DNA from 3 places in the Streptomyces sp. NPDC040622 genome. Region 3 is predicted to be linked to each of the others. Evidence: riboswitches for the same ligand, from Rfam matches in the RefSeq annotation. Region 3 holds a riboswitch; each other region holds the start of a gene.
What was found. A riboswitch is a leader RNA that binds a small molecule or an ion and turns the genes downstream of it on or off. The one in region 3 is predicted to bind cobalamin.
Positions count from the first base shown of each region.

Region 1: linked by a shared signal. The riboswitch ahead of cobN (cobaltochelatase subunit CobN) and the one ahead of ACZ592_RS24615 (CoA-acylating methylmalonate-semialdehyde dehydrogenase) in region 3 are both predicted to bind cobalamin.
Region 2: linked by a shared signal. The riboswitch ahead of ACZ592_RS23265 (ribonucleoside triphosphate reductase) and the one ahead of ACZ592_RS24615 (CoA-acylating methylmalonate-semialdehyde dehydrogenase) in region 3 are both predicted to bind cobalamin.

Region 1 covers NZ_JBVIXD010000005.1:579,679-590,188, forward strand. The annotation lists gene ACZ592_RS17230 (cobalt-precorrin-5B (C(1))-methyltransferase) at 1-809, opposite strand, end outside; gene ACZ592_RS17235 (cobalt-precorrin-6A reductase) at 827-1,582, shown strand; gene ACZ592_RS17240 (precorrin-2 C(20)-methyltransferase) at 1,695-3,317, opposite strand; gene ACZ592_RS17245 (precorrin-8X methylmutase) at 3,314-3,955, opposite strand; gene ACZ592_RS17250 (cobalamin biosynthesis protein CobG) at 3,952-5,754, opposite strand; cobalamin riboswitch at 5,879-6,002, shown strand; gene cobN (cobaltochelatase subunit CobN) at 6,044-9,667, shown strand; gene ACZ592_RS17260 (amidohydrolase) at 9,696-10,510, opposite strand, start outside.
Region 2 covers NZ_JBVIXD010000008.1:10,089-20,598, reverse strand. The annotation lists gene ACZ592_RS23295 (PPOX class F420-dependent oxidoreductase) at 1-217, shown strand, start outside; gene ACZ592_RS23290 (tetratricopeptide repeat protein) at 201-1,232, opposite strand; gene ACZ592_RS23285 (hypothetical protein) at 1,442-2,548, opposite strand; gene ACZ592_RS23280 (M13 family metallopeptidase) at 2,873-4,840, shown strand; gene ACZ592_RS23275 (alpha/beta fold hydrolase) at 4,862-5,731, opposite strand; gene ACZ592_RS23270 (glutaminase) at 6,225-7,142, shown strand; cobalamin riboswitch at 7,296-7,443, shown strand; gene ACZ592_RS23265 (ribonucleoside triphosphate reductase) at 7,495-9,270, shown strand; gene ACZ592_RS23260 (anaerobic ribonucleoside-triphosphate reductase activating protein) at 9,267-9,872, shown strand; gene ACZ592_RS23255 (medium chain dehydrogenase/reductase family protein) at 9,862-10,510, opposite strand, start outside.
Region 3 covers NZ_JBVIXD010000008.1:305,515-316,024, reverse strand. The annotation lists gene ACZ592_RS24655 (acyl-CoA dehydrogenase family protein) at 1-100, shown strand, start outside; gene ACZ592_RS24650 (SDR family oxidoreductase) at 97-849, shown strand; gene ACZ592_RS24645 (MFS transporter) at 951-2,204, opposite strand; gene ACZ592_RS24640 (transporter substrate-binding domain-containing protein) at 2,378-3,100, opposite strand; gene pstS (phosphate ABC transporter substrate-binding protein PstS) at 3,311-4,465, shown strand; gene ACZ592_RS24630 (VOC family protein) at 4,799-5,230, opposite strand; gene ACZ592_RS24625 (GntR family transcriptional regulator) at 5,367-6,038, shown strand; gene ACZ592_RS24620 (SCO0607 family lipoprotein) at 6,199-6,534, shown strand; cobalamin riboswitch at 6,738-6,917, shown strand; gene ACZ592_RS24615 (CoA-acylating methylmalonate-semialdehyde dehydrogenase) at 7,130-8,629, shown strand; gene ACZ592_RS24610 (acyl-CoA dehydrogenase family protein) at 8,644-9,789, shown strand; gene ACZ592_RS24605 (enoyl-CoA hydratase/isomerase family protein) at 9,786-10,510, shown strand, end outside.

The DNA of each region.
Region 1 (10,510 bases), on a different contig from region 3:
TTGAGGACGGCGCCCGCGAAGTCCCCCATGTCGAGGAGCGCGTCCTCGGGCAGGCCGTACTCGGCGACGACCGTCTTCTCCGACGTCGACCCCGTGCACCCGGCGACGTGCGTGCGCCCCGCGGCCCGCGCCACGTCGACACCGCGCCGGATCGAGTCGATCCACGCCGAGCAGGAGTAGGGGACGACGATCCCGGTCGTGCCGAGGACGGACAGGCCGCCGAGGATGCCGAGGCGGGGGTTCCAGGTGGAGCGGGCGATCTCCTCGCCGTGGTCGACGGAGACGGTGATCTCGACGTCCGGGGCGACCCCGGCACGTGCGGCGACCAGCGCCACGTGGTCGCGCATCAGCTGCCTCGGCACGGGGTTGATCGCGGGCTCGCCGACGTCCAGGGGCAGCCCGGGGCGGGTGACGGTGCCCACGCCGGGGCCCGCCCTGAAGACGACGCCCGACCCGGTGGGCAGCCGGCGCACCGTGGACCGCACCAGCGCGCCGTGCGTGACGTCCGGGTCGTCGCCCGCGTCCTTGACGACACCCGCCATGGCGTGGGAGCCGCCGAGCTCCTCCGCGGCGAGCGCGAAGGCGGGCGTCTGTCCCTTGGGCAGCGTGATGGTCACGGGGTCGGGGAAGTCGCCGCTCAGCAGCGCCGTGTACGCGGCGGTGGTGGCGGCGGTCGCACAGGCGCCGGTCGTCCAGCCGGGGCGCAGGCCGGTGTGCTTGAGTTGGGCGCTGCGCCCGCCCTCGGCCTCACTTGCCCTGCCCGGCTTGCCCGCCCGGCCCGGCTCGTCTGGCTTGCTTGCCTCACTCATGAAGGAAACCGAACTCCGTGCACGTACTGATTCTGGGGGGAACGACCGAGGCCCGCCGCCTGGCGGAGCTCCTCGTGGACGAGGCGGGACTGCGGGTGACCAGCTCCCTGGCGGGACGGGTCGCCTCGCCCCGGATGCCGCCGGGCGAGGTCCGCGTGGGTGGTTTCGGCGGGTCGCAGGGCCTGGCCGCGTGGCTGCGCGAGCACCGCGTGGACGCGCTCATCGACGCCACCCATCCTTTCGCCGGGACGATCTCGTTCAACGCGGCGACCGCCGCCGCGTCGGCCCATGTTCCCCTGCTCGCCCTGCGTCGGCCCGGCTGGGTCGCGGGTGAGGGGGACGACTGGCACTCGGTCGGCTCCCTGGACGAGGCCGCGCGTGTGCTGCCCGCGCTGGGCGAGCGGGTGTTCCTCACGACCGGGCGGATGGGGCTCGCCGCGTTCTCGGGGCCCGGACTCGCGGCGCTGTGGTTTCTCGTACGGTCCGTCGACGCGCCCGAGCCGCCGTGTCCCGCCCGCATGGAGGTGCTCCTTGACCGGGGGCCCTTCACGCTCGACGGGGAGCGTGAACTGCTGCGCCGGTACGGGGTGGATGTCGTGGTGACGAAGGACAGCGGGGGTGGGGCGACGGCGCCGAAACTGGCTGCCGCGCGTGAGGCGGGGGTTCCGGTGGTCGTGGTCCGGCGGCCCGCGGTGCCGGATGCGGCCTCGGTGGCCGCCTCGCCCGGGGAGGCGGCCGACTGGGTACGCCTCCTCCCGCGGGGCGGGGCGTAGTCCCTCCGCCCCGCCCGTCCGTGGTGGCCGGTCGCGCGGTTCCCCGCGCCCCTGGGACACCCTGCGCCCCGGCGCGGGGTGCCCCGTACCGTCCGCGAGGCGCGCCGTGGGTCTACGTCGGTGTGGTCTCCGGGTATCTGCGGGGTGTCCAGACGATCTGCTTTTTGCCGTCGTTCCTCTGGACCCATTGGGTCTGGGAGGAGCCGACGATCAGCAGCGTGCGCATGTCGACGTCCGACGGGTCCAGGTCACCCAGGCGTACGACGCGTACGTTCTCCTCGGGGCCTCCGACGTCTCTGCCGAGGACCACCGGCGTGTCCGGTGTGCGGTGCTCAAGGAGCAGTTCGCGGGCCTTGCCGACCTGCCAGGTGCGGCTGCGCGAGCCGGGGTTGTAGAGCGCGAGGACGAGGTCCGCCGCGGCCGCCGCCGCGAGGCGTTCCGCGATGACCTCCCACGGCTTGAGACGGTCGGAGAGGGAGAGGGTCGCGTAGTCGTGGCCGAGCGGCGCCCCCGCGCGGGCCGCCGCCGCGTTGGCGGCGGTCACCCCGGGCAGCACCCGGACCGGCACGTCCGCGTACGCGTCCTGCGAGGCGACCTCCAGGACGGCCGTGGCCATCGCGAAGACGCCCGGGTCGCCGCCCGACACGACGGCGACGCGCCGCCCGCGCTGCGCCAGCTCCAGGGCGAACTCGGCGCGCTCCGACTCGACCCGGTTGTCGGAGCCGTGCCGCCGCTGTCCCGGCCGGTGCGGCACCCGGTCGACGTACGTGGTGTAGCCGACCAGGTCGTCGGCGGCGGCCAGCGCGCCGCGCGTCTCGGGGGTCAGCCACAGCGGGCCCGCGGGGCCGGTGCCGACCACGACGACCTCGCCGCGCTCCGCGTCCCGCGCGGGCGGCTCGGGCGCGGGGCCGCCGGTCAGCGGCGCCACCCTGCTGGGCAGGACCGCCACGGAGAAGTACGGCACCGAATCCGGGTCCACGTCGGCCAGCCTGCCGGTGCGCTCGCCGGCCATGGTGGCCCGCTCGACGTAGCGGGCCTCCGCCAGGCGGCCCGCCGTCTCCAGGGCGCCGCGCACCTTCCCGAACGTACGGCCGAGCTTCATGACGACCGCGGAGTCCGTCGCCGCCAGACGCGCGGCCAGCTCCTCCTCGGGGAGCGTGCCGGGCAGGACGGTGAGGACCTCCTCGGCCTCCACCAGCGGCTCGCCGAGGCGGGCCGCCGCCGCGCTCACCGAGGTCACGCCGGGGATCACCTCGGTCGGGTAGCGGTGCGCGAGGCGCTTGTGCATGTGCTGGTAGGAGCCGTAGAAGAGCGGGTCGCCCTCGGCCAGGACGGCGACCGTGCGGCCCGCGTCGAGGTGGACGGCGAGGCGGGCGGCGGCCTCCTCGTAGAAGTCGTCGAGGGCGCCGCGGTAGCCGCCGGGGTGGTCGGTGCTCTCCGTGGTGACGGGGTAGACCAGCGCTTCCTCGATGTGGTCGGCGCGCAGGTGCGCGGCCGCGATCGAGCGGGCTATGGAACGGCCGTGTCGTGCCGAGTGGTAGGCGACGACGTCGGCCGCCGCGATCACCTCGACGGCGCGCAGGGTCATCAGCGACGGGTCGCCCGGGCCGAGCCCGACGCCGTACAGCCGCCCCTGCGCGGTCCCGGCGGCCCGGGTCGCGTTCTCGGTGCGCTGTTCGGTGCTCTGTTCGGTGCTCTGTTCGGTGAGCCGTTCGGTCCTCTGTTCGGTGTTCACTCGGCCTCGCTCGCAATCGCGTTGATCGCCGCCGCGGCCATCGCACTGCCGCCCCTGCGACCCCGTACGACCAGATATTCCAGGCCCGAGGAGTGCGCGGCGAGCGCGTCCTTGGACTCGGCGGCGCCGACGAAGCCGACCGGGATGCCGAGGACGGCGGCGGGGCGGGGCGCGCCCTCCTCGATCATCTCCAGGAGGCGGAAGAGCGCCGTGGGGGCGTTGCCGATGGCGACGACCGAGCCTTCGAGGCGGTCGCGCCAGAGTTCGAGGGCGGCGGCGCTGCGGGTCGTGCCCAGCCGCGCCGCGAGGTCCGGCACGGACGGGTCGGCGAGGGTGCAGATCACGTCGTTGCCGGCGGGCAGCCGCTTGCGCGTGACGCCGCTGGCGACCATGTTCGCGTCGCAAAGGATCGGCGCGCCGTCGCGCAGCGCCTTGCGGGCGTCGGCGATCACCCGCGGGCTGTGGGCGAGATCCTTCACGAGGTCGACCATGCCGCAGGCGTGGATCATCCGGACCGCGACCTGACTGACGTCGGCGGGCAGCCCGTTCAGGTCGGCCTCCGCGCGGATGGTGGCAAAGGACTCGCGGTAGATCGCCGCGCCGTCCTTCTCGTAGTCGAACACTGTGCTCTCGCTCATCTCGTGGCCGTCGTTCTCGTGGTGGTGCATGCGGTGTTCGTGGTGGTACGTACCGTTTTTGTGCGGGTACGTGCCGTGGTGACGCGGTCGGTCAGGGTGCCGTCGGGCACGGGGATCGCCTCGCCGGCCGTGCGCGCCGTCACCTCGTACCGCCCGCCGCCGGTGGCGAGGACGTCGACCCAGTCGCCGCGCGGGTGTCCGCAGCGGCGTTCGCAGCCGGAGAAATGGACCGGCAGGACGGGCAGCGCGCCGTGGGCGGGGATCCCGTCGTCGAGGCCCGGCACGGCGTCCGCGCGCACGTCGGCGAGGGACTTGGCGCAGCCGGGGCGGCCGGCGCAGGCGCCGACGCCGCGCCAGGGCGAGTCGGCGGTGGTGAGGTACCCGGCGTCGGCCAGGACGGCGAGGCGGTCCCGGGCCGCGTCCGCGTCGGCGAAGCCGGGGAGCACGAAGCCGCGCCACGGGGTGACGCGCAGCTCGTCGGCGGGGAGCGGCAGGAGGGCCCGCCACTGGGCGGCGTCGACGCGGCCGAGGGGAACGTCGACGGCGACCGCGCGGCCGGTGACGCCCGGGGCCGGCGGGGCACCTAGGGTCACCGGCGGGGGCCCGGCGGGCACGGCCCCGGTGGGCGCCGCCCCGACGGACGCGGCCCCGGTGGGCGCGGCCCCGGTGGGCGCCGCCCCGACGGACGCGATCCCGGCGGGCGCGGTCCCCGCGGGCGGGGTCCCGGTGGGCGCGGCCCCGACGGGCGCGATCCCAGCGGACGCGATCCCAGCGGGCACCGCCTCGGCGGACACAGCCCCGCTGGGCATGACCTCGACGGGCGCGGCCCCAACGGGCACCGCCCCGGCGGACGCGGTCCCGGCAGGCACGGCCCCGGCGGGCACCGCCTCGGCGGACGCAACCCCGCTGGGCACGGTCCCGACGGGCGCAGCCCCAACGGGCACCGCCCCGGCGGACGCGATCTCGACAGGCACGGCCCCGGCGGGCACCGCCTCGGCGGACGCAACCCCGATGGGCACGGTCCCGACCGGCACGGTCCCGGCGGACCCGGCCCCGCCAGACCCGGCCCCGACGGACTCGGCCCAGATGCCCGCCCGCTCCAGCGCCCCCGCAAGGTCCGCACCCGGGCTGCCGGGCAGCTCCGCCACCCGCCAGGCCCCGTTGCCCGCCGCGCGCGCGGCGGCGAGGAAGGCGCCGGCGGCGGCGAGTGCGGCGCGCGGGGCGTCCGGCGCGGCGACGCGGCGGGCGAGGTCCCCGAGCCGTACGACCGCCGTCCCGCCGGATTCTGCGATCAAGGTCACATCGCCGCCGAGCCCGGCCACGTCCCCGCGCCCGTCGTCCAGGGCGAACAGGAAGCGGCCCGAGAGTTCCGCGGTCCACTCCTCGGCGCAGAGGAGTCCGTCCAGCTCACGGACCCACAACTGCACGTCGGCGTGGCCGAGTCCGTCGGTTCCCGCGGCCGGGGACGCCACGATGTTCCGGACGCGTTCGTGCCGCTCGGAGGGGAGCAGGCCCGCGTCGGCGAGCAGCCGGGCGAGCTCGCCGCCGCACGTCTCGCCCAGGCCGCGCAGCTCGATGTTGCCGCGCGAGGTGATGCTGAGGTTCCCGTCCCCCAGGCGCTCCGCCGCCGTCCCCAGCGCCACGACCTGACGGGTCGTCAAAAGGCCGCCGGGCAGGCGGAGTCGGGCGAGCCGGCCGTCGTCGGCGAGGTGCAGGCGAAGCGCTCCGGGGCAGGCGTCACCCCGGTCGCGTATGACGGATTCGCCCTGGTCTGGGGGGAGAGCTGGGGTGGGCGGCATGGCGGCGAGCATACCCACGCGGATCCGGCCGGTCGCCTGCCGGGACGGGCCGTCGCGGCAGGTGGCCGCCCCGCCGGACGCGGGCAGGACTTACTATGCAGGCGGCGGTCCGACAGGTCCGCCGACGCCAGCGACGGCGTGGGTCCACCAGGACCCGAGGGAGGAAGCCCGGTGCGATTCCGGCGCGGTCCCGCCACTGTGAGCCCCACCCGTGTGGGGTGAGCCAGGAACTCCTGCCGTCCATACGACCACCCGGGGCGCGGACACCCCGAGGAAGGCCTGCGCCCGCATGCTTCTGCTGTTGTCGACCTCCGACACCGACCTGCTCAGCGCCCGCGCGGCGGGAGGCCCGGTCGACTACCGGTTCGCCAACCCCTCGCGCCTCGACCTCACCGGGCTGCCCGCCCTGCTCGACGGCGTCGACCTCGTCGTCGTCCGCCTCCTCGGCGGCGTCCGCGCCTGGCAGGACGGCCTGGACCAGCTCATCGCCACCGGCCTGCCGGTCGTCGTGCTCACCGGTGAACAGGCGCCCGACGCCCAGCTGATGGCCTCCTCCACCGTGCCGGTCGGCATCGCCGCCGAGGCGCACGCCTACCTCGCGCACGGCGGCCCCGCGAACCTGGAGCAGCTGGCCCGCTTCCTCTGCGACACCGTGCTGCTCACCGGGCACGGTTTCGAGCCGCCGGCGCCCGCACCCTCCTGGGGCCCGCTGGAGCGCACCGCGCGCGAGGTCGAGGGCCCGACGGTGGCCGTGCTCTACTACCGCGCCCACCACATGAGCGGCAACACCGCGTTCGTGGACGCGCTCTGCGGTGCGATCGAGGACGCGGGCGCGCGGCCCCTCCCGCTCTACGTGGCGTCGCTGCGCGCCCCCGAGCCCGAGCTGATCGACGCGCTGCGCGCCGCCGACACCATCGTGACGACGGTCCTCGCGGCCGGTGGCACCAAGCCCGCCGAGGCCTCCGCGGGCGGCGACGACGAGTCGTGGGACGCGGGCGCCCTGACCGGCCTCGACGTGCCGATCCTCCAGGCGCTCTGCCTGACCGGGTCCCGCGCGGCCTGGGAGGAGAACGACGAGGGCGTCTCGCCGCTGGACGCCGCGAGCCAGATCGCGGTGCCGGAGTTCGACGGCCGCCTCATCACGGTCCCCTTCTCCTTCAAGGAGATCGACGAGGACGGCCTGCCCGCGTACGTGGCCGACGCCGAGCGGGCGGCCCGCGTCGCCGGCATCGCCGTGCGCCACGCCCGCCTGAAGCACATCCCGGCCGCCGACAAGCGCCTGGCCCTGGTGCTGTCCGCGTACCCGACGAAGCACTCCCGCATCGGCAACGCGGTGGGGCTCGACACCCCCGCCTCCGCCGTCGAGCTGCTGCGCAGGTTGCGCGCCGAGGGGTACGACTTCGGCCCCGAGGCCGACATCCCCGGCCTGGTCTCCGGCGACGGCGACGAGCTGATCCGCGCGCTCATCGACGCGGGCGGCCACGACCAGGAGTGGCTCACCGAGGAGCAGCTCGCCGCCAACCCGGTGCGCATACCCGCCGCCGACTACAAGCGGTGGTACGCCACGCTCCCCGCGGAGCTGCGCGCGTCCGTCGAGGGCCACTGGGGCCCGCCGCCCGGCGAGATGTTCCTGGACCGCAGCCGGGTGGGCCGGGGCGGCGACCCGGAGGGCGACATCGTGCTCGCCGCCCTGCGCCGCGGGAACCTGCTGGTCCTCATCCAGCCGCCGCGCGGCTTCGGCGAGAACCCCATCGCGATCTACCACGACCCCGACCTGCCGCCCTCGCACCACTACTTGGCGGCCTACCGCTGGATCGCGGCGCCCGCGGCCGACGGCGGCTTCGGCGCCGACGCGATGGTCCACCTCGGCAAGCACGGCAACCTGGAGTGGCTGCCCGGCAAGAACGCCGGCCTCTCCGCGGCCTGCGGCCCCGACGCGGCGCTCGGCGACCTGCCGCTGATCTACCCCTTCCTGGTCAACGACCCGGGCGAGGGCACGCAGGCCAAGCGCCGCGTGCACGCCACGCTCATCGACCACCTGGTGCCGCCGATGGCGCGCGCCGACTCCTACGGCGACATCGCGCGCCTGGAGCAGCTCCTCGACGAGTACGCGCAGATCAGCTCCATGGACCCGGCGAAGCTGCCCGCGATCCGCGCGCAGATCTGGACGCTCATCCAGGCCGCGAAGCTCGACCACGACCTGGGCCTGGAGGACCGTCCCGACGACGACGGCTTCGACGACTTCCTGCTGCACGTCGACGGCTGGCTCTGCGAGATCAAGGACATGCAGATCCGCGACGGTCTGCACGTGCTGGGCAAGGCGCCGGCGGGCGGCGACCGCGTCAACCTGGTCCTCGCGATCCTGCGGGCCCGCCAGATCTGGGGCGGCACGACGGCCCTGCCCGGCCTGCGGGAGGCGCTCGGTCTGGACGAGTCCGCCGCCACGCGGGCCGGCGCCGACGAGGCGGAGGACAGGGCCCGCGCGCTGGTGCAGGCGATGGACGACGCGGGCTGGGACCCGGCGGCGGTGGCTTCGGTGGCCGCGGGCCAGGGCGAACAGGTCGCCGCCGTCCTGGAGTTCGCGGCTCATGAGGTCGTCCCGCGCCTGGCGGCCACCACTGCCGAGCTCGATCACGCGGTGCACGCCCTGAACGGCGGCTTCGTCCCCGCCGGCCCCTCGGGCTCCCCGCTGCGCGGCCTGGTCAACGTCCTGCCGACCGGCCGCAACTTCTACTCGGTCGACCCCAAGGCCGTCCCCTCCCGCCTCGCGTGGGAGACGGGCCAGGCCCTGGCCGACTCCCTCGTCGAGCGCTACAAGTCGGACAACGGCGGCTACCCCACCTCCGTGGGCCTGTCCCTGTGGGGCACGAGCGCGATGCGCACCGCGGGCGACGACGTCGCCGAGGCCATGGCGCTGCTCGGCGTCCGCCCCGTCTGGGACGACGCCTCGCGCCGGGTCACGGGCCTGGAGGCCGTCCCGTACGAGGAGTTGGGCCGTCCCCGCATCGACGTGACGCTGCGCATCTCGGGCTTCTTCCGCGACGCGTTCCCGCACACGATCGGCCTGCTCGACGACGCGGTGCGGCTCGCCGCGTCGCTGGAGGAGCCCGCCGAGCACAACTACGTCCGCGCCCACGCGCAGGCCGACCTCGCCGAGCACGGCGACGAGCGGCGGGCCACCACCCGCATCTTCGGTTCGCGCCCGGGCACGTACGGCGCGGGCCTGCTCCAGCTCATCGACTCCCGCGACTGGCGCACGGACGCGGACCTCGCCGAGGTGTACACGGTGTGGGGCGGCTACGCGTACGGCCGCGGCCTCGAGGGCCGCCCGGCCCGCGCCGAGATGGAGACGGCGTACAAGCGCATCGCGGTGGCGGCCAAGAACACGGACACCCGTGAGCACGACATCGCCGACTCCGACGACTACTTCCAGTACCACGGCGGCATGGTGGCGACCGTGCGCGCGCTGCGGGGCACGGCCCCTCAGGCGTACATCGGCGACTCGACCCGCCCCGAGACGGTCCGCACGCGCACGCTGGTGGAGGAGACGAGCCGCGTCTTCCGCGCCCGCGTCGTCAACCCCAAGTGGATCGAGGCGATGCGCCGCCACGGCTACAAGGGCGCCTTCGAACTCGCCGCCACCGTGGACTACTTGTTCGGGTACGACGCCACGACGGGCGTCGTCGCCGACTGGATGTACGACAAGCTCACGGAGACGTACGTCCTGGACCCGGCCAACCGGCAGTTCCTCCAGGAGAACAACCCCTGGGCCCTGCACGGCATCGCGGAGCGCCTCCTGGAGGCGGAGTCGCGCGGCATGTGGGCGAAGCCGGACCCGGCGGTCCTGGAGGCCCTGAAGCAGGCCTACCTGGAGACCGAGGGCAATCTGGAGGACGGGGGCGACGAGGGCTGAGCCCCCGTCGCCGCCCGGCGGCCGGCCGTCATCGCGACGGCCGGCCGTCCAGCCAGGCCAGCGCGGCCGTCGTCAGCGCGGTGACCCCGGTGCTGAGGGTCGGCTCGACGAGCGGCGCGAAGAACGGCGAGTGGTTCGAGGGGATGTCCCGCTCGAAGGTGCCCGCCTGCCGGGCCGCGGCGACCTTCGCCGGGTCGGCGCCCCCGAACAGCCAGTAGCAGAGCGGGATGTCGCGGTCCGCGGAGGTCGCGAAGTGCCCGACGTCCTCGCTGCCGGTCACCGGCCCCGGGTCGAAGACCCGGTCGGGCCCGATGACGCCCCCGATCGCGGCCATCGTCCGCTCGACGGCGTCGGCGTCGTTCTCCAGGACGGGGAACGAGTCGATCTCCGTGATCTCCGGTTCCTTCTCCGCGCCCGCGGTGACCGCCTCGCCCCTGACGATCCGCTCGACGGCCGCGAGGACCCGCGTGCGGACCTCGGGCGTGTACGTGCGGATGTTGAGCTGCAGCTCGGCCTCGTCGGGAATGATGTTGTCCTTCGTGCCCGCCCGCAGCGAGCCGACGGTGACGACGGCCGTCTCGGTGCCCGCGATCTCCCGGGACGCCACGGTCTGCAGCCGCATCACGGTCGACGCGGCCATCACCACGGGGTCGATCGACGCCTCGGGCCGCGAGCCGTGCGCCCCCTTGCCGAACATGCGCACGCGCAGCGCGTCGGTCGCCGCGAAGGCGGGCCCGGGGTGCGCGCCGATCGTCCCCGCGGGGAACGGCGCGACGTGCTGGCCGAGGACGACGTCCGGGGTGCCGAACCGTGCGTAGAACCCGTCGTCGACCATGGCCTGCG
Region 2 (10,510 bases), 300 kb from region 3:
CGCGGACGTCATGGTCGGCCCGTGCGACCGGCGGGGCAACCCCACGGGCGAGCAGCTGCCCGCCACCGCCGAGATCTGCCCGCCGGACGTCACCGCCCGCTACCGCACCCTCATCCTGCACAAGTACGGCGTGGCCGGCTTCCTCGTGCTCTTCGGCAGCAGGATGCGCCGCGGTCTGAAGGGCACAGTCGGGATCCGCATCACGCCGACGTCGTGACTCCCGCCGTCGTCTCGGCGCGGAAGGCGACGACCATGTCGCGGGCGTGGCGCAGTCCCATGCGGTCGAAGTCGGCCTCCAGCACGGCCAGTTCGGCGAGCGTCGCCTCCCGGTCATGCCCGAGCCGCGCACGGCACTTGGCGAGACCGAGCCGGGACAGCGCGGTGCCGCGCGGTTCGTGCATCGCCGTGAACTCGTCGAGGGCCACGCCGTACGTTTCCCGCGCCGCCGCGTAACGCCCTGCGCGGTACAGGACGTTGCCGCGCATCTTGTGGTTGTAGGCCAGCGCGCTCGCCAGATCCATGGCCCGGCACACGTCCTCGGCCTCCGAGAGCAGCGCCAGCGCCCGGTCGGGCTCGCCCCGCAGCGACAGCACGTCCGCCACGCCCCGCAGCGACCAGGCCCGCCCCCGCGCGTCGTCCGCCGCGGTCGAGATCCGGACCGACTCCTCGAACAGCTCCAGGGCCTTCGCGTGCTCACCGGAGTTGCGGTGCATCTGCGCTATCCCCGTCATGGCCCACACCATGTGCCGTGCCTCGCCGTGCGCCCGCCCCTGCTCCAGCAACTCCTCGTGGAGCGCGGCGACGGCCGCGTAGTCGCCCTGGATGCGTCCCGTCTCGGCGAGGCCCGCGAGCGCGTACCCGTGCGCGAGCCGGTCGCCGCCGCCCTCGGCCAGCTCGACGGAGTGCGCCAGCAGCCGCCGGGCGAGCGGCAGTGCCCCGCACTGTCTCGCCAGGGTGCCGCCGCTCCACAGCGCCCAGGCCATGGCCCCGGCGTCCCCGGCGGCGCGGGCGCTGCGGTAGCTCTGCCGCCAGGCGTCGCCCGCGTCCTCCACCCGGCCGAGCCGACGGCTCGCCTCGGCGAGCGCGAGGGCGGCGCGCGCCCGCTCACCCGCGCCGGCCGCGCGGGAGAGTGCGCGGCCGGCCGTCGCGCGGACGTCCTCGTAGGAGGAGTTCACGCTCAGCTCAGAGCCCAGCTCGCCCTGGTACTCCGGGGCGAATGCCTTGACGTACATGGATCCGAGGCCTCTCGATCGTTCGCCGATGTGACGTGATCAAGAAGCTACGAGCCGGGCCCGGGGTGACGAATCCCTCTCGGTAGGGGTCCTCGCGTACGACTCGAGTGCTACGGACGGGCGCCGTGATCAACCTCGGGACGTACGGGGTGACTCCGGGGACGTGACGGGAACGGATCAGGAGCGGACGCGCTCAGCGGGGGACGGGTTCAGGACCCGTCCCATTCCTCGCCCTCGGTCTCCAGCGGAGCGGAGCTCTCCACGGCGGCCGGGACCGCGGCCGGTGCCGGGACCGAGGTCGTTCCGGGCGCGGGGACGGTCGCCGTCTGGAGGGCCGTGATGCACGCGCCGATGGCCTGCTGGAGGTCCTCCAGGCGCCGCACCATGTCGTCCTCGTAGATGTCGTCGATGTCGTCCACGTCGTCGAACGTCAGCTCCTCGAAGACCTTCGTGGCCTTCTGCAGGCTGCTGTAGAACTTCGCGCGCCGCTCCTGCACCCGCAGTTCCGGGTTGCTCTGGACGGTCTGCGCGACCAGGTCGCGCACCGTGTCGTACGCCTCGCGCGCCCACTCGCCCGACTCCTCGCCGTCGTCCAGCTCGTCGATGAGGGACAGGTGGCGCTCGGCCTCCTCGCGCAGCTCGGCGGGCGCGTCGATCATCTGGCCCGCGGGCGTCTTGACCTGGCCCTTCTCCACGATCTGGCGGACGTAGTCGACACGGTCGCCGGCCTTCGCCTCGGCCGCAACGGCCTTCTTCAGGTCGTCCGCGCGGACGATGTCGCGGACCAGCTCGGTACGGAGTGCCGGGTCCTCGTCGAGGCGGTCCATCAGGGCCTTGCGCGCGGCCTCGGCGGTACCGGGGTCGGCGAGGATCGCGGCGCGCAGCGCGGTGGGGTTCTCGGCGACCTCCAGGGCCTTGGTGGGGCGGATGCCCTCGGCCTCGGCCGCCTCCGAGATCGCCTCGCCGCGCTGGCTCAGGGCGCTGGAGCGGGCGGAGTAGTACGCCAACCAGACGTCGGAGTCGGGGAGTTCCACGTCCATGCCGGGGGAGAGCGCCTCGAAGTGCGGCACCATCCCGTCGTCGGCGGCCTTGTCCCAGGCCTTGTAGTAGCGCATGACGCGGTCGGCCGAACAGCCGGCCATCTCGGCGAACTCCTTGGCCGAGACCTTGGGCGTCTCGCCGGCGCTCTGCCCGCCGGGCCGCACGCTGCGGGCGACCTTGAGGCCGAAGGCCCAGCCGCCGGTGCGGGCGTAGATCCCGAACTCGCGGGCGTCCTCGGCCACCAGCGAGGCCGCGTCGGCGGCTTCCCCGGGCACGGTGCCGGGCGTGGCGGTGTCCTCGGGGGCGGCGGTCGCCTCGGTGGCCTCGGAGGGGGTGACATCCTCGGACGGGACAATGGCTACAGTCACAGATGTTCTCCTGGGCGTCACGGGCGTACGAAGGTTGACGGGATACCTTATCGCTCCTATTGGGATGTTTCGTGCGCGAGTTGACGTGCCGGTCGCAAGAGCGCGGCGCGACCGCCTCCGGCCGCCGCCCGCCCCCGCCCGACCCGGCGGGAACGGTGTGACGAATCGCTGGGCGCGGGCTCGGGGCCGCAGTCCGTCGTGCCGCGTCGGCCACTCGCATAGGCTGCCCGGATGAGCATTCTGGATGACGCCCGCCCGGGCATGAACCCCGAGATCCGGCCGCAGGACGACCTCTTCGGACACGTCAACGGCACCTGGCTGGACACCGAGAAGATCCCGGAGGACCGCTCCAGCTGGGGTCCCTTCGTACAGCTGGCCGACACCGCAGAACAACAGGTCAAGACGATCATCCAGGAGCTGGCGGCGGAGGCGTCCGCCGATCCGGGCGCGGCCTCCGAGGACGCCCGGAAGATCGCCGCCCTGTACGCGTCCTTCATGGACGAGGAGACCATCGCCGCGCGCGGCCTCGCCCCCGCGCAGCCCTTGATCGACGAGGTCGCGGCCCTGCGGGACACCCGGGAGCTCGCGGCCTTCCTCGGCCGCTTCGAGCGGATCGGCGGCTCCGGCCTCTTCGGCTCGTACATCGACTCGGACGACCGCGACTCCGACCGCTACCTCTTCAACGTCCTCCAGGGCGGGCTCGGCCTGCCCGACGAGTCGTACTACCGCGAGGAGAAGTTCGCCGAGATCCGCGAGAAGTACCTCGCCCATCTCACCGAGCTCCTCACTCTGGGCAAACACGCGGACCCGGCGGCGGCCGCGCGGACCGTCCTCGATCTGGAGACGCAGCTCGCCGCGGGCCACTGGGAGCGGGCCGAGACCCGTGACGTGCAGAAGACCTACAACCTCACCACCCTGGACGAGCTGATCGCGCTGGCCCCCGAGTTCGACTGGCGCGCCTACGCCGCGGCGCTCGGCGGCTCGGACGCCACCATCGCGGAGACCTGCGTCCGCCAGCCGTCCTACCTCGCCCACCTCTCCACGGTCCTCGCCGGGACGCCGGTCGAGCAGTGGCGCGACTGGGCGCTGACGCGCGTACTGCGCGCCTGCGCGCCGTACCTCTCGGACGAGTTCGTGCGCAACAACTTCGAGTTCTACGGCCGCACCCTCAACGGCACCCCGGAGCTGCGCGCCCGCTGGAAGCGTGCCGTCTCCCTCGTCGAGGGCGCCATGGGCGAGGCCGTCGGCAAGCAGTACGTGGCACGGCACTTCCCGCCGTCGTCCAAGGCGATGATGGACGACCTCGTCGCCAACCTCCTGGAGGCCTACCGCCAGTCGATCGCCCGGCTCGACTGGATGACCGACGAGACGAAGGAACGGGCGTACGAGAAGCTCGCCACGTTCCGCCCCAAGATCGGCTACCCCGACACCTTCCGCGACTACTCCGCGCTCCAGGTGTCCGCCGACGACCTGCTCGCCAACGCGCAGGCGGCGGCAGCGTTCGAGTCCGACCGCGAGCTCGCCAAGATCGGCTCGCCGGTCGACCGCGACGAGTGGTTCATGCTGCCGCAGACCGTCAACGCGTACTACAACCCGGGCACCAACGAGATCTGCTTCCCCGCGGGCATCCTGCAGAAGCCGTTCTTCTCGCCCGACGCGGACCCGGCGGAGAACTACGGCGGCATCGGCTCGGTCATCGGCCACGAGATCGGCCACGGCTTCGACGACCAGGGCGCACAGTACGACGGCGCGGGCAACCTCAACGACTGGTGGACCGCGGCCGACAAGACCGCGTTCGAGGCGAAGTCGAAGGCGCTCGTCACGCAGTACGACGCCTTCTCGCCCCGCAACCTGCCCGGCGAGTTCGTCAACGGCTCCCTCACGGTCGGCGAGAACATCGGCGATCTCGGCGGCCTGACCATCGGGCACACCGCGTACCTCATCGCGCTCGACGGGGAGCCGATGCCCGAGAGCGACGGCATGACCGGCTCCCAGCGGCTCTTCATGAACTGGGCGTACTGCTGGCGCACCAAGCGCCGCAAGGAGCAGGAGCAGCAGTACCTCACGATCGACCCGCACTCGCCGCCGGAGTTCCGCGCCAACATCGTCCGCAACCTCGACGAGTTCCACGAGGCGTTCGGCACGGTCGAGGGCGACGGTCTCTGGCTCGACCGGGCGGAACGCGTACGGATCTGGTGACGCGCGCGGGGCGCCGGCCGGTCAGGCCAGGAACGCCGCCGTGGCCGCCACGAACCCCTCCGGATCGTCCAGGAAGGGAAAGTGGGCGGCGCCGGGCCGCACGACGAGCTCGGCGTACGGGAACAGGCCGGCGAGCTCGGCCATCGCGGGCGGCGGCGAGTTGAGGTCGGCCTCCCCGGCCAGCACCAGGACCGGGGAGCCGAACCGGGCGAGCGCGGCACGGGTGGCCGCGGGATCGTAGGCGCCCTCGGCCCCGAACGCGGCGGCGGCCTCGTCGTTGCGCTGCCCGTCCTCGGCGGCGTGGTGGGCCCGGGCCGCCGCGTCCCAGCGGCCGTACGCGAAGGGAGCGATGGCGGCGAAGGCCTCGGCGGTCACCTGTCCGGCCACGAGGGCCTCCAGGGCCGCGAACGCCGCGGGGAACCACGGTTCGTCCCGGCGCAGGAGCGCCGTCTCGCGCCGGACGTCCCCGGTCACGGGGATGCCGACGGCCATGACGCTCGGTGTGATCAGCGCGAGCCTGCCGACGCGCTCCGGGTGGCGGGCCGCGTACAGCACCGCGAGGTTCGCACCGGCGGAGTGCGCCAGCAGATCCACGGTCCGAAGACCCAGATGCTCGCGCAGCGCCTCGACGTCGTCCACGAGGCGGTCGCACCGGTAGGAGGCGGTGTCCTCAGGTACCGCGGAGTCGCCGGTGCCGCGGAGATCCAGCATGACCAGCGGGCGGTGCGCCGCGAGACCGCCGAGGTCACCGAGGTACGCGGACGCCTGCATCGGGCCGCCCGGCAGACAGATCACGGGCGGGAGCCCGAAGGACTCCCCGCCGCCCCCTCCGGTGTCCGTGTACACGTGGTAGGCGAGCTCGGTTTTGTCGGGCGCGGAGAAGGTAGGCATGGCCGAGACCCTGTCACCGGCGCCGGCCCGGCACAACCGGGTTACGCACGCGGAATCGCGCCTGGTCAGGCGGTGAGTGCCCGCTGGGCGCCGGCCGACAGGGACTCGTCGTCCGGGTGGGCGAGGACCGCCGGCGGACTCGACTCAGCACGCATGGGCCGGGGCTCCCTGCTGGTCCGCACCCCACTCCCGTGGAAACCCGGCGGAACCCTGCCGGTCGGGTGGACGCGGGCCGCCGGGCGGTCGGGCGGTCGGGCGGCCGGTGAAGTCCCGCGCGGAGAGGATCACCGGGTCGGTCGCTCCGCGGTCGGAACCGTGCGCGTAGGGGGGAGCGGGCAGCGAGGTGTGGCCGGCCACCACCGAGTCGCCCCGGGTGTGCCCGCGGGGCGCGGACGGTGGGGCGCGACGCGGGCGCGGGCCTGGCGATCACGGGGCCGGGGCCGGCGTTAGGGTGTGGCGCAAGCATCACCGTACGAAGCCAAAGTGAGTCAGCGTGTCCGCCTCCTTCCAGCCGGTCCTGGACCGCATCGCCGCCGAAATCGACGCAGCCCCGGGCCGGGGCCGCCCCGCCGACTACATCCCGGCCCTCGCCTCGGCGGACCCGAACCGCTTCGCCATGGCCGTCGCGGAGCTCGACGGGACGGTGTACGGCGTGGGGGACTGGCAGCACCCCTTCTCCACCCAGTCCATCACCAAGGTGTTCACGCTCGCCCTGGCGCTGTCCCTGGAGGACGACGCCCTGTGGGAGCACGTGGGGCGCGAGCCGTCCGGGAACCCCTTCAACTCCCTGGTCCAGCTGGAGTACGAGAACGGTATCCCCCGCAATCCGTTCATCAACGCGGGCGCGCTCGTCGTCACCGACCGCCTCCACACCCTGACCGGCGACGCCTCCGGCGCCCTGCGCGCCTTCCTGCGCGCCGAGTCCGGCAACCCGGACCTGACCTTCGACGACGAGGTCGCCGCCTCGGAGGCCGCCCACGGCGACAGGAACGCCGCGCTGGCGCACTTCATGGCGTCGTACGGCAACATCTCCAACCCGGTCCCCGACCTCCTCGACCAGTACATCCGCCAGTGCGCCGTCGCGGCGTCCTGCGGCGACCTGGCGCTGGCCGCCGGGTTCCTGGCCCGCCACGGGATAAGGGCCGACGGCTCCACGCTCCTGACCCGCAGCCGCGCCAAGCAGGTCAACGCGGTGATGCTGACGTGCGGCACCTACGACGCGGCCGGCGACTTCGCCCATCGGGTGGGGCTGCCCGGCAAGAGCGGGGTGGGCGGCGGCATCATCGCGGTCGTGCCCGGCCGGTGCACGGTGTGCGTGTGGAGCCCGGGCCTCGACGAGCGCGGCAACTCGGTGGCCGGTGTGGCGGCACTGGACCGCTTCACGACGCTCACGGGTCTCTCCATCTTCTGACTGCCCTCTTCTCGCTTCTGGCTTCTGGCTTCCGAGTTCTGACGGCGACGCCTCCGGCGGCCGAGTCGTGCGCGGCCGCCGGGCCCAAAGTCCCCCTCTCCAGGTCGAACGTCATCGACCCCGTTGTGCCGGGCATGTCGCGATGGCACCAGATGTAGTGTTTTTTCTGTCGGTTCGGCGGGGCGCTCACGAGCGTTCGCCGAGGCAACAGGGAACCCGGTGCGAATCCGGGGCTGCCCCGCAACGGTGAGTGGTCGCACAGCGGCCCGAGCCCGATACCTGCCGGCGTCCGCCTCCCGTGCCTCTCGTGCGGTGAGGACTCATCTCCGTACTGCCTCGTGGGAGGGCCGACGTGACGCAGATCGACGCCGTGGACTCGGTGACCGAGTATCTGGACCGCAGCGACTGGCGGGTCAACGCCAACGCGAACCAGGGTTATTCACTGGGCGGACTGATCCTCAACGCGGCGGGGAAGATCGTCGCCAACTACTGGCTGGACCAGGTCTACCCCGAGGCCGTCGGCCTGGCCCACCGCGAGGGCGACCTGCACATCCACGACCTGGACATGCTGTCCGGCTACTGCGCGGGCTGGTCGCTGCGCACGCTGCTCACCGAAGGGTTCAACGGTGTCCCCGGCCAGATCGACTCCGCCCCGCCCCGGCACTTCTCCTCCGCCGTCGGCCAGATCGTGAACTTCCTCGGCACGCTGCAGAACGAGTGGGCGGGCGCCCAGGCGTTCAGCTCCTTCGACACCTACATGGCCCCCTTCGTGCGCAAGGACTCCCTGACGTACGCCGAAGTCCGCCAGGGCGTGCAGGAGTTGGTGCACAACCTCAACGTGCCGTCCCGCTGGGGCACCCAGACGCCCTTCACCAACCTCACCTTCGACTGGACGTGCCCGCCCGACCTGCGCGAGGAGATACCGGTCATCGGAGGCCGCGAGACGGACTTCGCGTACGGGGAGCTCCAGGCGGAGATGGACCTGATCAACCGGGCGTACATCGAGGTGATGACGGCCGGCGACGCGACCGGGCGGGTCTTCACCTTCCCCATCCCGACCTACAACATCACCGCGGACTTCCCCTGGGAGAGCGAGAACGCCGAGCGGCTTTTCGTGATGACCGCGAAGTACGGGCTGCCGTACTTCCAGAACTTCGTCAACTCCGACCTGTCACCGCACCAGATCCGCTCGATGTGCTGCCGCCTCCAGCTGGACCTCACGGAACTGCTCAAACGCGGCAACGGTCTGTTCGGCAGCGCCGAGACCGGTTCCCTCGGGGTGGTCACCCTCAACTGCGCCCGGCTCGGCCATCTGCACGCCGGGGACGAGGCGGGACTCTTCGGCGCTCTCGACCGGCTGCTCGGGCTCGCCCGGGACAGCCTGGAGATCAAACGGGTCACTGTCCAGGCCCTGATCGACGGCGGCCTCTATCCGTACACCAAGCGCTACCTCGGCACCCTGCGCAACCACTTCTCCACCATCGGCGTGAACGGGATCAACGAGATGATCCGCAACTTCACGCACGACGCCCATGACATCACCTCGTCCGAGGGACACGCCCTCGCGCTGCGCCTGCTCACCCACGTACGGACGCGGATGGTGGAGTTCCAGGAGCGGACGGGTCACCTTTACAACATGGAGGCCACCCCGGCGGAGGGAACCACCTACCGGTTCGCCAAGGAGGACCGGCGCCGCTTCCCGGGGATCCTCCAGGCCGGTACGGACAGCAATCCGTACTACACCAACTCCTCGCAGCTGCCGGTCGGATGGACCGACGATCCCTTCGAGGCCCTGGAGATGCAGGACGAACTGCAGACCCAGTACACCGGCGGTACCGTCCTGCATCTGTACATGTCCGAGCGGCTCTCCGATGCCGAGGCCTGCCGCACTCTCGTGCGCCGGGCGGTGGAACGGTTCTCCCTGCTCTGTCTGACGGTCACCCCGACCTTCTCGATCTGCCCGGAGCACGGTTATCTGGCGGGCGAGCACTCCACCTGCCCGACGTGCGGCGGCGTGTGCGAGGTGTGGACGCGCGTCATGGGCTACCACCGGCCCGTCTCCTCCTTCAACATCGGCAAGAAGGGGGAACACGCCGAACGCGTTCCGTTCCGGGAAGCGGCGGCGTGATCCGCGTCGGCGGCCTGGCCCGCCTGTCGACCTGCGACTGGCCGGGACGTCTGGTCGCCACGGTGTTCTGCCAGGGCTGCCCCTGGCGCTGCGGCTACTGCCACAACCCCGCACTCCTCGACCCGCGCGGCCGGGCGCCCGTCACCTGGGCGCAAGTCACCGCCCATCTCGCCCGCCGCACGGGCCTGTTGGACGGGGTCGTCTTCTCCGGCGGCGAACCGCTGCTGCAGACAGGGCTCGCGACGGCCGTGCGGCAGGTGCGCGACCTCGGGTTCGGGGTCGCCCTGCACACGGGAGGCGCCTTTCCCCGCCGCTTCGCCGAGCTGCTGGAGGGCGGGCTCGTCGACTGGGTGGGGTTCGACGTCAAGGCGGCCCCGCCCGCGTACGACCGTGTCACCGGCGCCCGCAACAGCGCCGCTCCCGCCCTGCGCAGCCTGCGGCTCCTGCGGGAATCCGGGGTGGCGCACCAGCTGCGGACGACCGTCGATCCCGTGCTGCTCGACGCCGACGAGGTCGCGGAGCTGCGGGCATGGCTGGACGGGCAGGAGTGGGACGGGCACGTCTGGCAGGAGGCTCGGTCGGCCCGACCCGTCACGGGGTGAGGACGACCTTGCCCGCGACGGTGCCGGACTCGGCAAGACGCAGCGCCTCGGCGGCGCGCCCGAGCGGCACCTGGGCGGCGATCTGCGCGGTGACCTCGCCGCGCCGGGCGGCGGCGAAGACCTCGGTCAGGTCGGCGCGCAGCCTGGCCCGGAACCGGTTCCTGGCCAGGGCCTTCCCCGCCCAGACGTTGAAGAAGCAGGCCCGGCGGCGGTTGGGCAGCGCGTTCCACAGCCACACCCGGCCGAGCAGCTTGAGCACGGGCCACTGCTTGGACCCCTCGTCGTCACGGGTGGAGGCGCTGCCGTACGAGACGAGCGTGCCGCCGGGCGCGAGCAGCCGCCACGAGCCGACGATGCCGCGCCCGCCGATGTGGTCGAAGACGGCGGCCACCCCTGCGGGGGCGAGCTCGCGGATCCGCGGGGCGACGTCGCCCCGGTAGTCGACGGGCGTGACTCCGCGCTCCCGGAGGGCCTCATGGTGGCGCGGGGAGGCCGTGCCGATCACCGTCACGCCTGCCGCCTGCGCGAGCTGGACCAGGACGGAACCGACGCCGCCGTTGGCCCCGTGCACCACGACGGTCTGCCCCGCCCGGACCCGCGCCTTGCGGTGGAGCATCTGCCAGGCGGTGACGCCGTTC
Region 3 (10,510 bases):
GCGCACGCTGCGCCTGGCCGACGGCCCCGACGAGGTGCACAAGCGCACCATCGCGCTGCGGGAACTGCGCCGCCGCGACAGCGAGCGGACCGCGCGATGAGCGGCCCGCTGGAGGGCAAGGTCGCCGTCGTCACGGGCGCGTCGCGGGGCATCGGCCTCGCGGCCGCCGCCGCGCTGCGCGACCGCGGGGCGCAGGTCGTGGTCACCTCCCGCAGCGAGGAGCGTGCCAAGGAGGCGGCCCGCCAACTGGGCGTGGGGGTCGAGGGGTTCGGCGCCCACGCCACCGACGAGGCCGCCGCCCGTGCCTGCGTCGACCACGCCGTCGCCACGTACGGCAGCCTCGACATCCTCGTCAACAACGCCGGTACGAATCCCGCGTACGGCCCCGTCATCGACCAGGACCACGGGCGCTTCGCCAAGACGATGGACGTCAACCTCTGGGCGCCGATCCTGTGGACGTCGCTCGCGGTGAAGGCGTGGATGGGCGAGCACGGCGGATCCGTCGTCAACACCGCCTCCATCGGCGGGTACACGGTCGCCCAGGACGTCGGCGTCTACCACGTCTCGAAGGCCGCCCTCATCCACCTCACCAAGCAACTCGCCCTGGAGCTGGCGCCGAAGGTCCGGGTCAACGCCATCGCTCCCGGTGTCGTCCGCACGAAACTGGCCGAGGCGCTCTGGCAGGAGAACGAGGCGCGGGTCGCCGCGGCCACCCCCCTCGGTCGTATCGGGGAACCCGAGGACCTGGGGGAGGCCGTGGCGTTCCTCGCCGGGGACGGCGCCCGCTGGATCACCGGCGAGACGCTCGTCGTGGACGGAGGCCAGCTTCTCGGCCCGGGGCCGCTGTGAGCGACGGCCCGCCGGGCACGCCTCGCCGTTGACGGGGGACGTACCGGCCCGGCCGGACCACGAGGCCGCGGCCGGCCCGCAGCAAGCGAGGAACAGCCACGTCAGAGCGGCAGGGTCCGCCCGAGCCGCGCCAGCGGGGACAGCGCCATGCACAACGGCGACAGCGCGAGACCGACCGCGGTCAGCAGGAGCCCGGTGCGCAGCCCCGCCGCGTCGGCCAGGAACCCGCCGAGCAATGAGCCGAGCGGGGTCATCCCCATGCCGGCGAAGTGGACCGTGGCGACCACCCGACCCTGGACCCCGACGGGCGTGACGGCCTGACGCACGGCCATGACCGTGACGTTGACCAGCTGGCTGAAGACACCGAAGACGAAGTTGACGCCCATGAGCAGACCGACCGTCAGGCCGGAGGGGCCGCGCAGCGCGGGCACGCAGAGCATCACTGCGTCGGCCAGCGCCGCGGCGGCCACCAGCACCCGGCCGTACCCGAACCGCCCCGGGAGCCGGGCGGCCAGCAGCGACCCCACGACCGCCCCCGGCCCGGTCGCCGCGAGCGCGAGACCGATGGCGGCGCCCGACAGGTGCAGCTCGCGGGGCAGGAAGAGCAGGTACACGGTCATCAGGGCCGCGAAGGAGAACTGGAACGCGGCCGAGGCGAGCCCCACGGCCCGCAGCGCGGGATGTCCGGCGACCAGCCACAGCCCTTCGCGTATCCGCCCCCACACGCTCACCGGCCCGGCCGGGGTCGCGGGCAGCCGCTCCGCCCGGCGGATGCGGCCGATGGACAGCGCCGACACCGCGAAGAAGGCCGAGCTCGACAGGGCGGCGACCGGTGCCGACAGGGCCGACACCAGCGCACCGCCGAGCGCGGGACCGCCGATCTGCGCGGCGGACCTGCTGCCCTCCAGCGCGCTGTTGCCCCGCGCCAACTCCTCGCGCGCCACCAGGCGTACGAGGCACGTCTGACAGGCCACGTCGAAGTACACGCCGAGCACGCCGACGGCGAAGGCGACGACGAACAGCACCGGCAGGCCGAGGACGCCGAGGAGATGCGCGAGGGCGACGGACCCCAGGGCCAGCACGCGGCCCAGATCGGACTGGACCATCACGTCACGGGCGCGTCTGCGGTCCACCCACGCGCCGGCGAACAGGGAGAACAGCAGGATCGGGGTCTGCTCGACCGCGCGCAGCGCGCCGAGCCCGCCGGTGGAGGCGTCGAGGGAGAGGACGGCGATGAGCGGCAGGACGATCTGGGCGGCCTGCGCCCCGAACTGGGAGGCGGTCTGGCCCACCCAGAGCAGACGGAAGCCGGGATCGCGAAGGACGGTGCCCGAGGCACGCGCAAGAGAGGGCACAACAACCCCGTGAGGGAGCCGCAGGAACTGCGGGAGCCGAGAGAGCGGAAAAGGGCTCGCTGTGCCGCGGCTACGGGCAGCACGCGATGACGGGTCGGACGACCTGATGCGTCAGCGCGTGCTCGGGTGACCGGGCATCTCAGCTCCTGGTGGGGGTGCGTACCGTCGGCAGACTACCCGGGTGGGGCGACGAGCGTGTCGCTCTGCCCCGAACCGCGCAGGGAGGCGGCGACGAACCCGGTCGCCTTGAGCTCCTCGACGAGGTCACGGAGGAAACCGACGGTCTCGGGCGTACGGGTCCGTGTCGTGCCCACGGCCTGCCGGATCTGCATGAAACGGTCCTCGATCAGGCGCAGTCCGGGATGGGCGGCCACGTACGCGGCAAGCGGCTGCCGGATGCCCGCCGCGACCTCAAGGCCCCCCGTGCGAAAGGCCTCGACTCCCTCGTCGCCGCGCACGACACTCGCGTGCCGCAGGGTGCGGGTGAGGAACAGGTCGTAGGCGGAGCCGCGCTTCACGCCGATCCGCACACCGGCGCGGTCGACGTCGGCGGCCGTGCGGAGGGGCGAGTCCCGGGGCACGGCGTACACGCCCTCGATCACGACGTACGGCGCGGTGAAGGCGACCTCGCCCTCGCGGGCCGGTTCGACGGCCAGGAAGCACAGGTCGGCCCGGCCCTCCGCCATCGCCTCGTACGACGAGCGTGCCGCGTCGAAGCACAGGAACTCCACGGGGACGCCGAGCCGCGCGGCGACCTCACGCGCGATGTCGACGGTGATGCCGGAGGGGGCCGCCGAAGTGCCCTGGGCGAGCACCGGGTTGCCCAGGTTGACGGAGGCACGCAGCACGCCGGTCGGCGCCAGGTCCTCGGTGACGGCAGCGGGCGCGATCTTCATGGGGCGGAGTGTAGGACACCCCGTTCGCGGCCCTCGCGCCGCTCGCTCCCCGTCCGGGCCCGCCTGCCGATCGGCCCCCGTACCGCGGCGCGTCGCCCGATGTTCGCCTGCCCGTCACCCGCCGCGGCCCTCGATCGGCGAGCATCTGAGGTCGGCCGGGAGTCGGAGTACCGGCCGAGACCGATGTCGCGGTATTCCGAGGGGACAACGTTGCAACGCCCACGTCCAGGACGTACGTACCAAGGCGCAAGAGGGTGCGCCGCGGTCTCCCTGACGGCCCTGCTGTCACTGTCCCTGGCGGGATGCGGATTCGCGGGCCTCGACGACGATGACGATGCCGGCGCCGGGCGGGGCCCCGCCGATGCCGCCGCCGTCTCGGGGATCGACTGCGCTGCCGCGGGCAAGGTCCCGGGGACCGGATCGAGTGCGCAGCAGAACGCGATGAAGTACTGGATCAAGAACTACCAACGCGCCTGCCCGGGCGTGCGGATCGCCTACAACCCCATCGGATCGGGGGCGGGCGGCGCGCAGTTCCTGCGGGGCGCGACCGCGTTCGGCGGCTCCGACAGCGCGCTGAAGCCCGACGAGGTCGAGCGCTCCAAGGACGTCTGCCGCGGCGGCCGTGCGATCGACCTGCCGATGGTCGGCGGCCCCATCGCGATCGGTTACGACGTGCCCGGCGTGGAGGACCTGGTCCTCGACGCCGCGACCCTCGCCAGGATCTTCGACCAGAAGATCACCAGCTGGGACGACGAGGAGATCCGGCGCCTCAACCCCGGCGCCGAGCTGCCGTCGATGCCCATACGCCCCGTGCACCGCTCGGACGACTCCGGCACCACGCACAACTTCCAGTCCTATCTCGCGGGTGCCGCTCCCGAGGCCTGGACCCACCCGGTCAGCAAGGCCTGGCAGGGCACGGGCGGCGCGTCGGCGAGCGGATCGAGCGGTGTCGCCTCGGAGGTGACGTCGGGCTTCGGCGCCATCGGCTACTTCGAGCTGTCGTTCGCGCGGGCCCGCGAGGTCAAGACCGTGAGCATCGACACGGGCGCGCCCGCCCCGGTCGAACCGACGCCCACGACGGCGTCGGCCGGCATCGCCCAGGCCCGTGTCGCGGGCGAGGGCGGCGACATGACGCTGAAGTTCCGCCACGGTGCCTCGGCCCCGGGCGCGTACCCCATCGTCCAGGTCACCTACGAGATCGTCTGCGACCAGGGCAACCGCCCCGAGACCCTGCCCGCGCTCAAGTCGTTCCTGGCCTACACGGCGAGCGGGACGGGACAGAAAGAGCTGTCCGCGCTGCACTACGCACCGCTGCCGGAGTCCCTCGCCGGCCGGGTGCGCGAGGTGGTCCGCACGCTCTCCTGACGTACAGGAAGGGGTGGCGGCAGGCGGGTGATCGCGCACCGAATCGCCCACGGCCAGTGGCAGTAGTGGCAGCCCCCGCTGCACCACCACGACCACCTCCCAGTCCCTGAGCCCGCACAAGACCCCGCCCCGCGCCGCGGTCCAGCTCGGCTCTACCCGGCGGGAAGATCACCGACTCCGTGACGGTCAGGAAGGGCGGCGACAAGACGCTGCGCAACGCGGTCACCACCACGACCTCCGGCGGCGACTGCGTCACCGGAACCGGACACGGCTGCGTCACGACCACCGACATCACCCCGCCCGTCCTGCCGCCCGTACGTCGGTCCGTCGGCCTCAGGCGGCGAAGACCTGGGAGTCGTCGGCGAAGGCCTTGAACTCCAGGGCGTTGCCCGCCGGGTCGAGGAGGAACATCGTCCACTGCTCACCCTTCTGCCCCTCGAAGCGGGTGTAGGGCTCGATGACGAACTCGACGCCCGCCGAGCGCAGTCGCCCGGCGAGCTCCCGGAACGCGGGAACCGTCAGGATCAGCCCGAAGTGCGGCACCGGGACGGCGTGCCCGTCGACCGGGTTGTGGATCTGCCGGCCGCGTTCCGGCGCGAGGTGGGTGACGAACTGGTGCCCGTGCAGGTTCCAGTCCACCCAGGTCTCCGCGCTGCGGCCCTGTTCGAGGCCGAGGACCTCGCCGTAGAAGAGACGCGCGGCGGCCAGGTCGTCGACCGGTACGGCCAGGTGGAACCGCGGGATGGGGGAGTCGAGAACGCTCATGTCCGGCGCTGCCCTTCCGTCGGGGGCGGTCTGGGTGCTGTCGCCCTGACCCGGTGTCTGAATGTTGACATTAGGAGTTGGGTCGCACGTTAACATTGGTGGCCCTGGTGAGAGCAAGAGACGAGTGAGCCAAGACATGGATGAGCAGGGGCGGGTGGCGCCCGCGCGGCGCCGCGGCCTGGCCGACGAGGTCGCGGACCGGATCCGCGAGGCCATCTTCAACGGGGCCTACGCTCCCGGCGCGCAGCTGCGCGAGGTGGAGCTGTCCTTCGCGATGGACGTGAGCCGCGGTCCGGTGCGCGAAGCCCTGCGGTTGCTGGAACGCGAGGGGTTGGTCCACTGTGCGTGGCACCGGGGCACGACGGTGACGACGCTGTCCCCCGAGGACGTGGCCGAACTCGACAGCCTGCGCGCCGTGTTGGAGGACCTCGCCGTGCGCGAGGTGATCGCGCGCGCTTCGGAGGAGGAGCTCTCCTCCCTGGGCAAGACGGCGGAGGCGATGGACCGGGCCGTCGACGCGCACGACATGGTGCGCCGCGACATCGAGTTCCACGACGCCGTCTTCGCGGCCGGGGGTCACCGCCGCCTCGTCGAGGCGTGGGAGGGCATCCGCTGCCAGGTCCATCTGTTCCTGCTGACCCGGATCGGCCGCAGCGCCCAGGGCTACCTCGACCGCGTCCCGCACGAACACCGGGAACTCGTCGACGCGCTGCGCTCCCGGGACACCGGCACCGCCCTCGAACGCTTCGCCGCGCACCGCCGCCACGCCGTCGACGTGGTCCTGGACGGCGGGGCGCGCCACGAGTGAGGTGATCCCCGGGTGCGGGGCGGCGCCTGCGGAGCGGTCGCGCCTTTCGGCTGCCCGCGGAAACAGGTAGGGCGACTCCGCCGCCTGAGTACCCGTACTCATGATCAATCCTGGCGGCCCGCGCAAGCTGGTCTCACCAGTCGATGAGAGGGAGCCAGCTGTGCGTAGGACCATCCGAGTTCGTCCGACCTCGCGAGCGATCGGCAGCCGCCCGGCGCGGGCCGCCGTGGGCCTGGCCCTGGCCGGCGTGACGGCCGCGGTGCTGACGAGCTGTTCCGTGCAGGACGCGACCTGCGGCGGCGGTGAGTACCCGGTCCTGCGCGTCGGCGGCAGCGGGTCCGCGTGCCAGCCCGACGGGCAGGAGCCGCCGAAGGGGTACGCCCGCTACCCCGAGGGCAAGGTGCCCGAGCACGTCGGCGACAAGTGGGACACCTACTGGAACGACCACACGCTCGACAAGAACGGCAAGATCATCAAGTTGAAGGACGGCCAGTGACCGCGTGACCGGCAGGCGTGCGGCCGTCGGGTTGCCTGCGATCGGCCGACGCCACGCCTGTGCCCGGTGCGCGAGGAGCGCCTGCCGGCAGCGCTGTGCCCGTGACCTGTGCGATACGACTACTCGCCGGTGCGAGTCACCGCGGCGTTGCCGAGGGGGCGCCGGAAAGTCGGGGTGGACTTACTAGGACGTCCAACTATATGTTCGTGACCAGAGCCCGCGGTGCAGGGAAGCCGGTGTGAATCCGGCGCGGTCCCGCCACTGTGACCGGGGAGTGCGTTCTCGCGGAGCGATACGCCACTGACGGACAAGTCCCGTCGGGAAGGCGGGAGAACGCGCGCTGATCCGGGAGTCAGGATACCGGCCGCGGGGTGTTCCGTGTTGTCCACGAGGATGGAGCAGACACGCATGGCACCGGTCCGTACCCACGACCCAGGTGATCCGGCGAAGCGAGCGACGGCCCCTGCCTGCGCTCGACTCCACGGCGGCTCTTAGGCCTTCGCGTCCCACGGCGGACCCTTCCGCGCCCCTCACCCGGTGGCGTCGTCGGCCTGCCGTGCCATCCCCGGATCGCACCTGACGAGAGCAGGCTCTCATGGTCCGTGAACTGACACATTTCATCGGCGGCAAGCACGTGCGCGGCGCCTCCGGGCTCTTCGCCGACGTGTACGACCCCAACTCCGGCTCCGTACAGGCACATGTGCCGCTCGCGGGGCGGGCGGAGACGGAGGTGGCGATCGCCGATGCCGCGTCCGCCCAGCGGGCCTGGGGCGAGTGGAACCCGCAGCGGCGCGCCCGCGTCCTGCTGCGCTTCCTCCAACTCGTCGAGGGCGAGCGGGAGTCGCTGGCGCGGCAGCTGTCCAGCGAGCACGGCAAGACCGTCGCCGACGCGCACGGCGATCTGCAACGAGGTCTGGAGGTCGTGGAGTTCGCCGCGGGAATCCCGCACCTGCTGAAGGGCGAGTTCAGCGACAACGCCGGCACCGGCATCGACGTGCACTCCCTGCGGGTACCGCTCGGCGTCACCGCCGGGATCACTCCCTTCAACTTCCCCGCGATGATCCCGCTGTGGAAGGCGGCACCCGCACTGGCCTGCGGCAACTCCTTCGTCCTCAAGCCCTCCGAACGTGCCCCCTCGGTGCCGCTGAGGCTCGCCGAACTGTTCCTGGAGGCGGGCCTGCCGCCCGGCGTCCTGAACGTCGTCAACGGCGGCAAGGAGAGCGTCGACACCCTCCTGGAGGACTCGCGCGTCCAGGCGCTCGGCTTCGTCGGCTCCACACCGATCGCCGCGCACATCTACGCCACCGCCGCCGCGCACGGCAAGCGCGCCCAGTGCTTCGGCGGCGCCAAGAACCACATGATCGTCATGCCGGACGCCGACCTCGACCAGGCCGTGGACGCCCTGATCGGCGCCGGGTACGGCTCGGCGGGGGAGCGCTGCATGGCCATCTCCGTCGCCGTTCCCGTGGGCGAGGAGACCGCGGACGCGCTCGTCGCCCGCCTCAAGAAGCGCGTCGCCGGACTGCGCATCGGCCGTTCCGACGACCCCGAGGCGGACTTCGGCCCCCTGGTGACCCGGGATGCGCTCGACCGGGTGCGCCGGTACGTGGACATCGGCGTCAACGAAGGGGCCGAACTTGTCGTCGACGGGCGTGACTTCACCCTGCCCGGGCACGAGAACGGATTCTTCGCCGGAGCCACCCTCTTCGACCGCGTCTCGCCGCGCATGCGGATCTACCGCGAGGAGATCTTCGGCCCGGTGCTGTGCGTGGCCCGCGCGGCGGACTACGAGGCGGCCCTGCGCCTGCCCACCGAGCACCCCTACGGCAACGGCGTCGCGATCTTCACCAGGGACGGCGACACCGCACGTGACTTCACACGGCGCGTCGGCGCCGGCATGGTCGGCGTCAACGTGCCGATCCCCGTCCCGGTCGCCTACCACACGTTCGGCGGCTGGAAGCGCTCCGGATTCGGCGACCTGAACCAGCACGGCCCCGACGCCGTCCGCTTCTACACCCGCACCAAGACCGTCACCTCGCGCTGGCCCTCGGGGATCAGGGAAGGCGCGAGCTTCACCATCCCGACGATGGGATGACGGCGATGACATCGATGGGCACCACCCTCACCAAGGACCAGCTCGCCCTGGCAGAGGTCACGCTCGACTTCGCCGACGAGCACCTCGCACCGCACGCCGTCGCCTGGGACCGCGACAAGCACTTCCCCGTGGACGTGCTGCGCAAGGCCGCCGAACTGGGCCTCGGTGGCGTCTACGTACGCGAGGAACATGGCGGTTCGGGGCTCTGCCGGAGCGACGGCACACTCGTCTTCGAGGCGCTGGCCACCGGCTGCCCCTCCATCGCCGGATACCTCTCCATCCACAACATGGTCGCCTGGATGATCGACCGGTACGGCGACGAGGGGCAGCGCGCCCGCTGGCTGCCGGACCTGTGCACCGCCGCGTCGCTGGGCAGCTACTGCCTCACCGAACCCGGCGCCGGATCGGACGCCGCAGCCCTGCGGACGCGCGCCGAACGGGACGGTGACGCGTACGTCCTGACCGGCGTCAAGCAGTTCATCTCGGGGGCTGGGGCCGCACGCGTGTACATCGTGATGGCGCGCACCGGCGAGGAAGGCCCCGGCGGTATCTCCGCGTTCGTCGTCGAACGGGACGACCCCGGTCTCTCCTTCGGCGCCGACGAACGCAAGATGGGCTGGAACGCCCAGCCCACCCGCCAGGTCCTGCTCGACGGCGTGCGCGTCCCCGCCGACCGCAGGCTCGGTGCCGAGGGCGACGGCTTCCGCATCGCCATGAACGGCCTCAACGGCGGTCGCCTCGGCATCGCGGCCTGCTCGCTCGGCGGCGCACAGAGCGCCCTGCACCGCAGCGTGGCCCATCTCGCCGACCGGGAGGCGTTCGGCTCGTCCCTCCTGGACGCGCAGGCACTGCGGTTCCGGCTCGCCGACATGGCCACCGAGCTCTCCGCCGCCCGCGCACTGGTGCGCCAGGCCGCCGACGCCCTGGACCGGGGCGATCCACGCGCCCCGGAGCTGTGCGCCATGGCCAAGCGGTTCGCCACCGACACCGGCTACTCCGTGGCCGACCGGGCGCTCCAACTGCACGGCGGATACGGCTATTTGAGCGAGTACGGCATCGAGAAGATCGTCCGTGACCTGCGGGTCCACCAGATCCTGGAAGGAACCAACGAGATCATGCGCCTGATCGTGGCCCGCGGGCTGACCGAGGCCGTCCGGTGACGGCGGCCGACGACGCCGTGACGCTGCGGGTCGAGGGGCGCGCGGCCCATCTGGTCCTCAACCGCCCCAAGGCCCTCAACGCCCTCACCCATGCCATGGTGCGCCGCATCGACGGGGCGCTGACCGCCTGGGAACACGACCCCGCCGTCGAGACCGTCGTCCTCACCGGCGCCGGGGACCGCGGGCTGTGCGCGGGCGGCGACATCCGTTCCATTCACGAGGACGTCACGACGGGCGACGGCGGGGCGACGCGGCACTTCTGGCGCGACGAGTACCGTCTCGACGCCCGCATCGCCCGCTACCCCAAGCCCTACGTCGCCGTCATGGACGGATTCGTGATGGGCGGCGGCGTGGGCGTCTCGGTGCACGGCAGTGTGCGCGTGGTCACCGAACGCTCCCGGGTCGCCATGCCCGAGACCGGCATCGGCTTCGTGCCCGACGTCGGCGGCACCTATCTGCTGAGCCTCGCGCCCGGCGGGCTCGGCACCCATCTCGCCCTCACCGGAGCACACGTGACGGCGGGCGACGCCCTGAGGTGCGGCCTCGCCGACCACTTCGTACCCTCGTCCGCGCTGCCCGGCTTCGTCGCCGACCTCGCCGAGGCGCCGGTACGTGAGGTGCTACCGCGGTACGTCGAGGACGCGCCGCCCGGCCAACTCGCCGACGAGAGGGCGTGGATCGACCACTGCTACGCGGCCCCCACCGTCGAGGAAGTCATCGA